2 regions of the Knoellia altitudinis genome follow, and region 1 is predicted to be linked to the other one. Evidence: predicted binding sites of a transcription regulator. Region 1 holds the regulator's gene; the other holds the start of a gene.

Region 1 (6,896 bases):
GTGCGACCGCGTTGACGCGTATGCCGGCCGGCCCGAGCTCGACGGCGAGCCCGCGGGTGAGCGAGACGAGCCCGAGCTTCGCAGCGGAGTAGGGCTCACCCCCGAGCGCCACCAGGGCGTTGACCGAGCTCACCGACACGATCGCGGGGTGTCGCGTGCTGCGCCGCAGGTGGGGGAGGGACGCGCGGATGGACCTCACGGTGCCCATGAGGTTGAGCTCCATTGCCCGGGCCCACATGTCGTCGCCCGTGCTCTCGAAGTCCTTGTTCGGGATCCCACCGCCGGCCACGTTGACGAGGACGTCGATGCCGCCGAGATGGTCCGACGCGGCCTCGACGCAGGCTCGGACCGAGCCGTCCTCGGTGACGTCCACCTCGACGGCCAGGTGCTCCTGACCGGAGCCGCCGAGCGCTTCGACGACCTCGCGGGCCGTCTCGATGTCGAGGTCGGCGACGACGACACGGGCACCCTCTGCGGCGAACCACTCGACGCAGGCGCGCCCGATGCCGTGGGCGGCCCCGGTGACGAGGACGAGCGAGCCGAGGAACCGAGGGCCGGGGTCGTAAGACATGGGGCCACCCTGTCAGCCGCGGCCGCCCACGCGCAGCCAGGGTCCGGGAACACCCGCCCGCCGTTGAGAGTTGAGTCGAGTGAACGCAAGTTTGGAAGCGCGAATTTGCCAAGCGGCATACCGGCTCCTAACTTGAGTGCAGGCAACTCAACCCAGCAACACAAGGAGATCCCACCATGGCCCGTGCAGTCGGTATCGACCTCGGAACCACGAACTCAGCCGTCGCCGTCCTCGAGGGTGGCGAGCCCACGATCATCGCGAACTCCGAGGGGGGTCGCACCACGCCGTCGGTCGTCGCCTTCACCAAGGGCGGTGAGGTCCTCGTCGGCGAGATCGCGAAGCGCCAGGCCGTGACCAACGCCGACCGCACCCTCCGCTCCGTCAAGCGCCACATCGGCACCGACTGGCGCAGCGAGGACATCGACGGCAAGAAGTACAACTCGCAGGAGATCAGCGCCCGCACGCTCCAGAAGCTCAAGCGCGACGCCGAGTCCTACCTGGGTGAGCCGGTCACCGACGCCGTCATCACCGTCCCCGCCTACTTCGACGACGCCGAGCGCCAGGCCACCAAGGAGGCCGGTGAGATCGCGGGCCTCAACGTCCTGCGCATCGTCAACGAGCCCACTGCCGCGGCCCTCGCCTACGGCCTCGACAAGGGCAAGGAGGACGAGCTCATCCTCGTCTTCGACCTTGGTGGTGGCACCTTCGACGTGTCCCTCCTCGAGGTCGGCAAGGACCCGGAGGACGGCTTCGCCACCATCCAGGTCCGTGCGACGAGCGGTGACAACCAGCTCGGTGGTGACGACTGGGACGACCGCGTCGTCCAGCACCTCCTCACCACGGTCAAGAACAACACCGGCGTCGACCTCGCGAAGGACAAGATCGCGATGCAGCGGCTGCGCGACGCCGCCGAGCAGGCCAAGAAGGAGCTCTCCTCGGCCAGCTCGACCAACATCTCGATGCAGTACCTCTCGATGAGCGAGAACGGCCCCATCCACCTCGATGAGACGCTGACCCGCGCCCAGTTCGAGCAGATGACCAAGGACCTGCTCGACCGCACCAAGCAGCCGTTCCAGAACGTCATCAAGGACGCCGGCATCAACGTCGCCGACATCGACCACGTGGTCCTCGTCGGTGGCTCGACCCGCATGCCCTCCGTGAGCTCGCTCGTCAAGGAGCTGACCGGTGGCAAGGAGCCCAACAAGGGCGTCAACCCCGACGAGGTCGTGGCGCTCGGCGCCGCCCTCCAGGCTGGTGTCCTCAAGGGCGAGCGCAAGGACGTCCTCCTCATCGACGTCACTCCGCTCTCGCTCGGCATCGAGACCAAGGGTGGGCTCTTCACCAAGCTCATCGAGCGCAACACGGCCATCCCGACCAAGCGCTCCGAGGTCTTCTCGACGGCCGAGGACAACCAGCCGAGCGTCCTCATCCAGGTCTTCCAGGGTGAGCGCGAGATCGCCCAGCAGAACAAGGCGCTCGGCACCTTCGAGCTCTCCGGCATCGCGCCCGCCCCCCGTGGCGTGCCGCAGGTCGAGGTCACCTTCGACATCGACGCCAACGGCATCGTCCACGTGACGGCCAAGGACCGCGGCACCGGCAAGGAGCAGAAGATCACCATCTCGGGCGGCAGTGCGCTGTCCAAGGAGGAGATCGAGCGCATGGTCAAGGACGCCGAGGCCCACGCCGAGGAGGACAAGGCCCGCCGCGAGGAGACCGAGACCCGCAACCAGGCCGAGTCGCTCGTCTTCTCGACCGAGAAGTTCCTCGCCGAGTCCGGCGACAAGCTCAGCGACGAAGCGCGGGGGCCCGTCGACGAGGCGCTCGTCGCCCTCAAGGACGCTCTCAAGCCCGAGGCGCAGACGTCGCGCGAGGACATCCAGTCCAAGATCGACACCCTCAACGAGGAGTCCCAGAAGATGGGCGCCGCGATGTATGCCGCGGCGGCCGAGCAGGGCGAGTCCGGTGACGCGCCGGCCGGCGACGGCTCCGAGGGTGCCCCGGCCTCCGATGGCACTGGGTCCGACGACGACGTCGTCGACGCAGAGGTCGTCGAGGACGACGACACCGAGGACAAGAAGTGACAGACGCTCGTATGCCGGGTGAGGACGAGGTCTTCGACGGCGAGATCGTGGATGCCGAGATCGTGGACGGAGACGATGCCGCCGAGCAGACGTCCGACACGTCGGACGCCGACGCGATCAACACCGAGTCCGTGAACGACGGCGAGGAGGGGGCCCCGGCAGCGCCCGGGGCCACCGCCTCGCTCGCGGACCAGATCGACGCCATCGACACCGGCGACGCTGGTCACGTCGGCGGTGGGCACCCGGACACGGCGCTCGCGGCCCAGCGGCTCGACGACCTCCAGCGGCTCAACGCGGAGTACGTCAACTACAAGCGTCGCGTCGACCGCGACCGGGCGGCCGTCCAGGAGCGGGCGGTGCGCGACGTCCTCGAGACGGTCCTGCCGGTGCTCGACGACATCCAGCTGGCCCGTGACCACGGCGACCTCACCGAGGGTCCGTTCGCGGCGATCGCGGACAAGCTCGAGGCCAGCCTCGGCAAGTTCGGCCTGACCCGCTTCGGCAGCGTCGGCGAGGCGTTCGACCCGACGCGGCACGAGGCCCTCATGCACGCCGCGTGGGACAGCACGAACCCCGAGCTGCCGAGCGACGCGACGAGCACGACTGTCGTCCAGGTGCTGCAGCCCGGATATCGCACCGGCGACCAGGTCCTGCGCCCCGCGCGTGTGGCCGTCGCCGACCCTGAGTGACTCGAGCGACCGGAAGGAGGCGCTGATGGCCAGCCAGGACTGGTTCGAGAAGGACTTCTACGCGATCCTCGGCGTCCCCAAGGACGCCGATGCAGGTGCGATCAAGAAGGCCTACCGCAAGCTTGCTCGCACTCATCACCCGGACAAGAACCCCGGTGACGCGGCGGCCGAGCGGAAGTTCAAGGACATCGGCGAGGCCAACGCCGTGCTGTCCGACCCCAAGCAGCGCGAGGAGTACGACGCGGTGCGCCAGATGGCTCAGGGCGGCGCCCGTTTCACCGCCGGCGGCGCCGGTGGCAACGGCGGCTTTGACGACGTCTTCAGCGCGTTCGGTGGCGGCGGCGGGTCCCGCGTCCGATTCGACACCGGTGGCGGGTCGTCCTACGGCGGCTACCCCGGCGGAGGCGGCGGCGAGGACATCAACGACCTGTTGGCCCAGATGTTCGGTGGGGCTGCCGGGGGTGCCCCCGGCCGGGGTGGACAGCCGGGGTATGCCGGGTACGGCGCCGCCCGCGGACCCCGCAAGGGCGCGGACGTCCAGGCCTCCACGACCCTGCCGTTCCGCGACGCCGTCGAGGGCTCGACGGTGACGCTGCGGACGGCTGAGGGGCGCACGATCACCGCGCGTATCCCGGCCGGCGTCAGGGACGGCCAGAAGATCCGCCTCCGGGGCAAGGGGCAGCCGGGCGAGCCCGGTGCTGCGGCGGGCGACCTGCTGCTGGCCGTCTCGGTGGAGAAGCACCCGGTCTTCGGGCGTGAGGGTGACCACCTGACGATCGACCTGCCGGTGACCTTCGCCGAGGCTGCGCTCGGCGCCACCGTGGCCGTTCCGACCCTCGACGGCAGCCAGGTCAAGGTACGCATCGCCCCCGGCACTCCGTCGGGTCGGGTCCTGCGCGTCAAGGGGCGCGGCGTCGCCGGCAAGAACGCCACCGGCGACCTGCTGGCCAAGGTGCAGGTCATCGTCCCGGATGCCCTGTCCGACAAGGCTCGTGAGGCCGTCGAGGTCCTGCAGGCCGAGAGCGAGGGTCTCGACCCCCGAGCCGAGCTCGCCGACCGGGCGAAGGTCTGACCGTGGCTGCCCGCCAGCCCAGGCCGCGGCGAGATGACGAGGCTCCGCTCTTCGTCATCTCCGTCGCGGCCGAGCTCGCGGGCATGCACGCCCAGACCCTGCGTCAGTACGACCGCCTCGGTCTGGTTACCCCCTCACGGACCCGAGGTGGCGGGCGTCGATACTCCGCGCGCGACGTCGAGCTCCTCCGCGAGGTGCAGCGCCTCTCGCAGGAGGAGGGAGTCAGCCTCGCCGGGGTGGCGCGCATCCTCGAGCTCGAGAACCAGGTCGACGAGCTGCGCGCGCGCCTCGCCGAGGTCAGCGACGAGGCCGAGCGGCTCCGTCTCGCAGCGGTCGGCTCACGGGTGTTCTCCGTCGGCCCGGGCGGCGAGATCTTCGCCAGCCGGCTGGGCGAGCGACCGCGGCGCAGACCCGGTGGCGGGTCGGCGTCGCAGGCGCTCGTCCTCTGGCGCCCCTGATCGGTCACAGCGCCGAGGCCCTCCCGGTCGACGGCCACGGGCTGTGGTTCCCGCTGGCGGCCGGCTCGACGGACGGCTGGCTGCAGCGCTGGAAGGGCCGTGAGCTGCATACTGGCGCCGTGACCGAGCATCTCCTCCTCTTCCCCGAACGCGACACCGCCGAGCAGATCGCGAGCGAGCTCGCCGACGAGGGCTTCTCCGAGGTCCGCGTCCTGCGGGTCGCTCACGCGGGTGAAGACGACTCCGAGGACCACGACTGGGGCGTGCACGTCCGTGAGGACATGGTCGAGGACCAGGCGGGCCCGGTGGAGAGCGGCCTGCGCGACCGCTTCACCGCCCTCGCGGAGGAGCACCACGGCTGGTACGACCCCGAGCCCGACGCCTGAGAACACCTCCCAGCGGGTTCGCCGAGGTGACCTCCGTCGGTCTGTGACTGGGCGACTCGAGCGTGGATCCGAATCCGAAGCTTGTGGATCGAGGCAGCGTGTCACCCTCTCCGGTCCCCTGTCATGAGGCAGACCCCGCTGTCAGGCGGCGAAGAGCCCGCTTTTGTCCGATTGTCCTTGTCCACCGGACAAGGGTGCGCGTCCTCCCGCCAACGTTGAGGAATCAACAGGTCGCGGGTCTAACATCGGCTCACTGAGGCCAGCGAGGTCCTCGGGTGTGACGCGACGAGGAGACGATGTGGCTGGATCGGCGCCCATCCTGGAGATGACGGGCATCACCAAGACCTTCCCCGGTGTCAAGGCCCTCTCCGACGTCACCCTCACCGTGCGCCGCGGTGACGTCCACGCCATCTGCGGTGAGAACGGTGCGGGCAAGTCGACCCTGATGAAGGTGCTGTCCGGCGTCCACCCCCACGGCACCTACGACGGGACGATCCGCTTCAACGGTGCCGACGTCACGTTCAACAACATCCGCGACTCCGAGCACGCCGGCATCGTGATCATCCACCAGGAGCTGGCGCTCATCCCCGAGCTCTCCATCGCCGAGAACATCTTCCTCGGCAACGAGGAGACCAGGCGCGGGGCCATCGACTGGGTGAAGACCAACAACCGCGCTCGCGACCTGCTGGCGCGGGTCGGCCTCGAGGAGGACCCCGAGACGCCGATCAAGAACATCGGCGTGGGCAAGCAGCAGCTCGTCGAGATCGCCAAGGCCCTGGCCAAGGACGTCCAGCTGCTCATCCTCGACGAGCCCACGGCAGCGCTCAACGAGGAGGACTCACGTCACCTGCTCGACCTCATCAGGGGCCTGCAGGGCCGGGGCATCACCTCGATCATGATCAGCCACAAGCTCAACGAGATCGAGGCGATCGCGGACGCGATCACGATCATCCGCGACGGGCAGACGGTCGAGACCCTCGACGTGCGCGAGGGCGCCGTCGACGAGGACCGCATCATCCGCGGCATGGTCGGCCGTTCGCTGGAGTCGCGCTTCCCCGACCACACGCCCGACATCGGCGAGGTGATGTTCGAGGTCAAGAACTGGACCGTGGCTCACCCGCAGGTCCCCGACCGGCTCGTCGCCAAGCAGTCCGAGTTCTTCGTCCGCCGCGGTGAGATCGTCGGCTTCGCCGGGCTCATGGGCTCGGGTCGGACCGAGCTCATGCGCTCGATCTTCGGCCACTCCTACGGCACGTGGCAGAGCGGCGAGATGACGCTCAACGGCAAGCGGGTCGACCTGCGCACCGTGCCGGCCGCGATCGACGCCGGGATCGGCTATGTCACCGAGGACCGCAAGAGCCTGGGCCTCAACCTTCTCGACGACATCAAGTCGACGACCGTGTCGGCCAAGCTGCAGAAGATCGCCCACAACCTCGTCATCGACCGCAGGGCCGAGCACACGGCGGCCGACGAGTACCGCAAGGCGCTGCGCACCAAGACCCCGTCGGTCGACTACGGCGTGGCCAAGCTCTCGGGCGGCAACCAGCAGAAGGTCGTCCTGGCCAAGTGGCTCTTCACCGACCCCGACCTGCTCATCCTCGACGAGCCCACGCGCGGCATCGACGTCGGTGCGAAGTTC
Region 2 (6,896 bases), 300 kb from region 1:
AACGTGTCGTCCTTGCCCTCGCCGGTCGTGTCGACCGCAACGATCTCGCCGGACTTGAGCTCTCCGAAGAGGATCTTCTCGGACAGCACGTCCTCGATCTCGCGCTGGATCGTGCGCCGCAGCGGTCGCGCACCCAGCACGGGGTCGTAGCCGCGCTTGGCGAGCAGGGACTTGGCCGCAGGCGTGAGCTCCATGCCCATGTCCTTGTCCTTGAGCCGCTTGTCGAGCTTGGCGATCTCGAGGTCGACGATCTGGATGATCTCCTCGCGGGTGAGCTGCGGGAAGACGATCGTGTCGTCGACGCGGTTGAGGAACTCGGGACGGAAGTGCTGCTTGAGCTCGTCCGTCACCTTGTTCTTCATCCGGTCGTAGCTGCTCGTCGTGTCCGGGCCGGCGGTGAAGCCGAGGGCGCCCTTGGTGATGTCGCGCGTGCCGAGGTTGGTCGTCATGATGATGACCGTGTTCTTGAAGTCGACGACCCGACCCTGGGAGTCGGTGAGGCGGCCGTCCTCGAGCACCTGCAACAGGGAGTTGAAGATCTCGGGGTGGGCCTTCTCGACCTCGTCGAAGAGGACGACCGAGAACGGCTTGCGCCGCACCTTCTCGGTGAGCTGGCCACCCTCCTCGTAGCCGACGTAGCCGGGAGGCGAGCCGAAGAGCCGCGAGACGGTGTGCTTCTCGCTGTACTCGGACATGTCGAGCTGGATGAGGCTGTCCTCGTCACCGAAGAGGAACTCGGCGAGCGTCTTGGCGAGCTCGGTCTTGCCGACGCCCGTGGGCCCGGCGAAGATGAACGAGCCACCGGGGCGACGCGGGTCCTTGAGGCCGGCGCGGGTGCGACGGATCGCCTGCGAGAGCGCCTTGATGGCGTCGTCCATGCCGACGACGCGCTTGTGCAGCTCGTCCTCCATGTGGAGCAGTCGGCTCGACTCCTCCTCGGTCAGCTTGAAGACCGGGATGCCGGTCGAGGCCGCCAGGACCTCGGCGATGAGCTCCTCGTCGACCTCGGCGACGACGTCGAGGTCACCGGACTTCCACTCGGTCTCACGCTGGGTCTTCTCGTTGCGCAGGTTCTTCTCGTCGTCACGCAGTCGCGCGGCCTTCTCGAAGTCCTGCCCGTCGATCGCCGACTCCTTCTCGCGCACGACGGCCTGGATCTTCTCGTCGAACTCGCGCAGGTCCGGCGGTGCGGTCATGCGGCGGATGCGCAACCGGGCGCCGGCCTCGTCGATGAGGTCGATGGCCTTGTCCGGGAGGAAGCGGTCGTTGATGTAGCGGTCGGCCATGTTGGCCGCCGCGACGAGCGCACCGTCGGTGATGGAGACGCGGTGGTGCGCCTCGTAGCGGTCGCGCAGCCCCTTGAGGATCTCGATGGCGTGGGCCAGCGTCGGCTCGGCCACCTGGATGGGCTGGAAGCGGCGCTCGAGGGCGGCGTCCTTCTCGATGTGCTTGCGGTACTCGTCCAGCGTCGTCGCACCGACGACCTGGAGCTCACCACGGGCCAGCATCGGCTTGAGGATGCTCGCGGCGTCGATTGCGCCCTCGGCCGCACCGGCACCGACGAGGGTGTGGATCTCGTCGATGAACAGCACGATGTCGCCGCGGGTGCGGATCTCCTTGAGGACCTTCTTGAGGCGCTCCTCGAAGTCACCGCGGTAGCGGCTGCCGGCGACGAGCGCGCCGAGGTCCAGCGTGTAGAGCTGCTTGTCCTTGAGCGTCTCGGGGACCTCGCCGCGCACGATGTCCTGGGCGAGACCCTCGACGACGGCGGTCTTGCCGACGCCGGGCTCACCGATGAGGACCGGGTTGTTCTTGGTGCGGCGGGACAGCACCTGCATGACCCGCTCGATCTCCTTCTCACGCCCGATGACGGGGTCGAGCTTGCCCTCGCGGGCAGCCACGGTGAGGTTGCGACCGAACTGGTCGAGCACGAGCGAACCGGCGGGGGTGCCCTCGGCGGGGCCGCCCTGGACTCCGGCCGCAGCGCCCTCCTTGCCACCCTGGTAGCCCGAGATGAGCTGGATGACCTGCTGGCGGACCCGACCGAGGTCGGCGCCGAGCTTGACGAGGACCTGGGCGGCGACGCCCTCGCCCTCGCGGATCAGGCCGAGCAGGATGTGCTCGGTGCCGATGTAGTTGTGGCCGAGCTGCAGCGCCTCACGCAGCGAGAGCTCGAGGACCTTCTTGGCGCGCGGCGTGAACGGGATGTGACCGGTCGGGGCCTGCTGGCCCTGGCCGATGATCTCCTGCACCTGCTCACGGACGGCGTCGAGCGAGATCCCCAGGCTCTCCAGAGCCTTGCTCGCGACACCCTCACCCTCGTGGATGAGGCCGAGCAGGATGTGCTCGGTGCCGATGTAGTTGTGGTTGAGCAGGCGCGCCTCTTCCTGCGCGAGGACGACCACCCGACGGGCCCGGTCTGTGAACCGTTCGAACATTGCTGGCTCCTGACTGATCTTCTAAGTCACCTCGATGCTATCCCCGCTGCCTGTATGTCGCGGCGGCCCGTTCACGCAGGTCCGGTCACAATTCGGCAGGGCGAGGTGTGTCAAGGCGTCCAACGCGGCATACCCGCACAGTGTTCCTTGGGGCTGAGCCGAGGGGACTCATGTTCGCTCTCGGCAGACGGCCGCCCCACCTTTCCCGCCGGAAGTGGGTTCCTCTCACTTCGCCTGACCGCGGCGGTCAAGCGAAGTGAGAGGGACCCGTGGGACGCCAGGCAGGCAGTCACGTGGGTCCGGACGAGGCCGGCTCGTCGTCGCCCACCTTGATGACGAGCTGCGTCCCGAACGGTGCCGACTGGACAAGACGCATCCGGGCCAGCGCCGGGTGGTCGTCGAGCAGCTTGGCGCCGTTGGCGAGCGAGCGGAGCGCCGCGGTCTCGGCCCGGGCCATCTCGAGCTGGGCCGCCCCACGCTGGCGCGCCGTGGCCAGCTCGAGCGTCGCCGCCCGGACCTCGGCCGGGACCATGACGTCCTTGATGACGACCTCGTCCACCGCGATGCCCAGCGGGCGCGCCGCAGCACCCACGGCGGCCGTGAGCGTCGCCGCGTCGAGACCGGACCCGCGCTGGCTCACCGAGTCGAGGGTCAGCGCCGCCACGGAGTCGCGCAGGCCCACCTGGGTTGCCAGGTAGACCAGACCGAGCGGGTCCGCCGCGCGCTCGAGCCACGCGACCGGGTCCGCGACGGTCCACCGCACCGCGGCCGAGACGCGCACCTGCACGCCGTCAGCGGTGAGGATCTCCTGCGGCGCGACGGCGAGCAGCTGCTCGCGCAGGTCCACGTGGACGTAGCTCGCGCGGCGCGCCCGACGGTGGCGGCCGGGCTCGAGCACCCGAACAGGGGTGCCGTCGACGAGCTCGACCGCGGCGGTGTGGGCCGGGACGGTGACATGGATGAACAGCATGGGCAGCCTCCTTCGGGGTGCGCGAGATGGTTGGTGCATGGCGGACTAGACAGGACGGGATGGCGGGGTGATGGTGCCGGGCAGCGGAGCGTCGCGCGGGGCGTCGGGTGTCGACCTGACCACCCGGGCCGCAGAGCACGACGATCCGTGAGCCTGCCCGGCACCACCTGTCGGTTGAGCGGGAGTTGAACCCGAAGCCTTGACAGGGCATACCGTGGAACTCTCGACGAGAGGCGATGCGCAGGACCGGTTCACGGCACGCCGCTCCGACTGCTTCCTCTCGCTCGTCCGTGGTCCAGTGTGACGACGCAGGTATGCCGTCCGCCACCGAATTACGGTGCCCTCACCTCGCGCTGGACGCGTGGGGGGACTCAGCCGCGACGTTGGCAGTTGCCGCACCAGAAGAGGTTGCGACCTGCCACGAGCTGGGTGCGGATCCTCGAGCCGCACACGTGGCACGCCTCGCCCTGACGCTTGTAGACGTAGGAGTCGCGCGTCGTCAGGCGCACGTCCTCACCGGCCTCGAGCGCCTGCGCGACGGCGTCGACCTGCTCGTGGACGGTGACGATCCTGCGCGTCGCCACACCGAGGGGGAGCAGCGCGACGAGGTCCTCCCAGATGGCCCGCCACGTCTTGCGCTGCAGCTTGTTGCCGGGGCGAAAAGGGTTGACCCGCAACCGGAACAGCACCTCGCACCGATAGACGTTGCCCACCCCGGCCAGCACCGACTGGTCCATGAGCAGCTCGGCGATCGGCTTGCCCGACCGCTGGATCCGCCTCCACGCGAGCTCAGGGTCGGACCGGATGTCGCTGGCGCGCAACGGATCAGGGCCCAACCGCGCGAGGACCTCGTCGACCTTCTCCGGCGTCACGACGTCACACACCATGGGGCCGCGCAGGTCGGCGACATGGTCGTCCGTCGCGAAGCGGCACCGCACCTGACCGACAACCGGCAGCTCACCGGCATACGACGTCGTGTCGATCCTGAAGGAGCCGATCAGGCCAAGGTGCACCCACAGAATCCGGTCGCCCGTGAACTCGACGAAGAGGTGCTTGCCCCACGACGTCGCCTCGAGGACCTCGTGCCCGGTGACGAGCGCGGCGCCCTGCGCAAACCTGCCCTGCGGGCTCGTCACCGTCGGCGACGTCCCCCTGAAGGCGGTGTCGAGGTCGCGGGCGAGGGCAAAGAGGGTGTGGCCTTCGGGCATGCGCCCATCATCGGCCACGCCCAGACTGGGCGGCATACCGACCTGCGGTGGGGGTCAGGAGGCCTTCTTGGCAGCCTTCTTCGTGGTCGACTTCTTGGCTGCGGCCTTCTTGGTGGGCTTGGCCGCTGCCTTGGCTGCGGACTTCTTGGCGGCCGGCTTGGCGGGTGCTTCGCCGCGGGAGGCCTTGGCCTTCTCGACCGACTTCGCCAGGGCGGCCAGCAGGTCGACGACCTCGCCGGACTCCTCGGCCTCGGCGGCGGGCGCCCGGACCTCGCCACCCTCGACCTTGGCCTTGACGAGCGACTGGAGCGCGATGGCGTAGTCGTCCTCGTAGTCGTCGGCCTCGAAGTCACCGGCGAGCTGCTCGATGAGGAGCTTGGCCATCGCCATCTCCTTGTCGGTCGCGTCCTCGGCCTGCTCGACGCTCGCGAAGTCGGGCTTGCGGATCTCGTCGGGCCACAGCATCGTCTGCATGACGATGACGCCTTCGCGCACCCGCAGCACGGCCATCGTCATCCGGGTGCGGATCGAGACCGTGACCACGGCCATCCGGCCTTCGGACTCGAGCGCCTCGCGCAGCAGCACATAGGGCTTGGTCGCCGTCTTGTCGGGCTCGAGGTAGTAGCTCTTGTCGAGCAGCATCGGGTCGATCTGCTCCGTCGGCACGAACTTCTCGACGTTGATCTCCTTCGAGGACTTGCTCGGCAGGTCCTTGAAGTCCTCGTCGGTGAGGACGACCATGTCGCCGTCCTCGGTCTCGTAGCCCTTGGCGATGTCGTCGAACGCGACCTCCTCGCCGTCGATGCTGCAGGTCCGCTTGTACTTGATCCGGCCGCCGTCCTCGCGGTGCACCTGCCGGAACTGCACGTCATGATTCTCGGTCGCCGAGTAGAGCCGCACGGGGACGTTGACCAGCCCGAACGACACCGCGCCCTTCCAGATCGCACGCATGAATGCATCGTATGCCGCTCGGGGCCCGCGCGGCCGTGGTCGGCTGACTGTCGTCTGGGCCAACGACGAGGGGGCCCGGCTCTCGCCGGACCCCCTCGTCGTGCTCAGACCGATGCCTACTTGGGCTTGCCGTTGACCACCGTCACCGACGTGGTGAAGGTGTCAGAGGCGACGCGAGCGTCACCGGAGTAGGTGAGCTGGATCGACTTCGTTCCGCTCGAGACGAACGGTCCCAGGACGATGGTGGCCGTCCCGTTGGCGTTCAGGGTGACGGTCCTCGTCACTCCGTCGACCAGGACCGTGACCGTGCCGGTCGGCGTCACGTTCGAGGCCGCCGCCGTGATGGTGAGGGTCGTCGTGTCCTTGTTCTTCTGCAGGGTGGTGCGGCTGGCGGTTGCCGTGAGCGTCGAGACCGCCTTGACGACCGTGACACTGACCGTCGTGCTCGAGGGCAGGTACGAGCCGTCACCCGAGTAGGTCACGGTCAGCACGTGGGTGCCGGGCTCGAGGGACTTCGCCGCCAGGGGGACGGTGGCCGTCCCGCTGGAGAGCGCCGCCGAGCCGAGCTGGGTCGCGCCGCTCGAGACCGTCACCGTTCCGGTGGCGTCGGAGGGGGTCACGGTGGCCACGACCGACCCAGCCGCACCGTAGGTGATCTGGTCGGCCGTCGCGCTCACGCTCGACGCAGCCGGGCCCACGTTGATCCCGATGACCTCAGGGTTGTGGTCGGAGGACCGGTACGGGTTGGGGGCGTACAGGTCCGTGACGTTGGTGTTGAACCGGCTGTACTCGTAGTAGACGGACTCGTAGGAGTTGATGTCCCAGATGTCCACCGCGTTGACGTCCGCCGCGGCGGCCTCGTTGACGAGCACGTGGTCGAGCGAGCCGATCTGCCCGTCGAAGTTGTAGCTCTCCTCCGCGGGGTTGCTCGTCGACTCAAGGTGGTCGTACCCGGCTGCCTTGAGGACCTGGATCGGGTCCTCCTCGGTGTAGGCGTTGAAGTCGCCGGCGAGGAACATCCGGCTGATGCCGCGCTGCGTCTGGAAGTCGTTGGCGAAGTTCACCAGCGCGTTGGCCTGGAGGATCCGCCGGTCGTTGGCGTTGCCTTGACCGTTGGGGTCCGGGGTGCCGGAGCCCTTGGACTTGAAGTGGTTGACGATCACGCCGAAGGCCGAGGCATCCGGGGAACCGACCTTCTTGAACGCCTGGGCGACGGGCTCGCGGGCATCCGCGAACGCCTCGGTGCCGGAGGACTGGTCGGCCAGGACGACCGACTCACTGACGAGCGCGGCGTTGGCCGGCTTGTAGATGAAGCCGTTGCGGATGACG

The links. The regulator HspR, encoded in region 1, represses chaperone genes until heat shock. The targets are predictions, from matches to a motif close to AAGTTGAGTCNNNNNGACTCAACTT.
Region 2: a site for HspR is predicted at 2,589-2,613, ahead of ACFQW8_RS08245 (ATP-dependent Clp protease ATP-binding subunit). Genes of this name have one in related genera too.

What each region holds. Positions count from the first base shown of each region.
Region 1 covers NZ_JBHTDK010000001.1:2,060,226-2,067,121, forward strand. Annotated here, with positions in the region: gene ACFQW8_RS09690 (SDR family NAD(P)-dependent oxidoreductase) at 1-571, opposite strand, end outside; gene dnaK (molecular chaperone DnaK) at 748-2,652, shown strand; gene grpE (nucleotide exchange factor GrpE) at 2,649-3,341, shown strand; gene ACFQW8_RS09705 (DnaJ C-terminal domain-containing protein) at 3,367-4,413, shown strand; gene ACFQW8_RS09710 (heat shock protein transcriptional repressor HspR) at 4,416-4,871, shown strand; gene ACFQW8_RS09715 (ribonuclease E inhibitor RraB) at 4,991-5,257, shown strand; gene mmsA (multiple monosaccharide ABC transporter ATP-binding protein) at 5,583-6,896, shown strand, end outside.
Region 2 covers NZ_JBHTDK010000001.1:1,760,755-1,767,650, forward strand. Annotated here, with positions in the region: gene ACFQW8_RS08245 (ATP-dependent Clp protease ATP-binding subunit) at 1-2,438, opposite strand, end outside; gene ACFQW8_RS08250 (slipin family protein) at 2,728-3,408, opposite strand; gene ACFQW8_RS08255 (Fpg/Nei family DNA glycosylase) at 3,780-4,616, opposite strand; gene ku (non-homologous end joining protein Ku) at 4,671-5,567, opposite strand; gene ACFQW8_RS08265 (ExeM/NucH family extracellular endonuclease) at 5,684-6,896, opposite strand, start outside.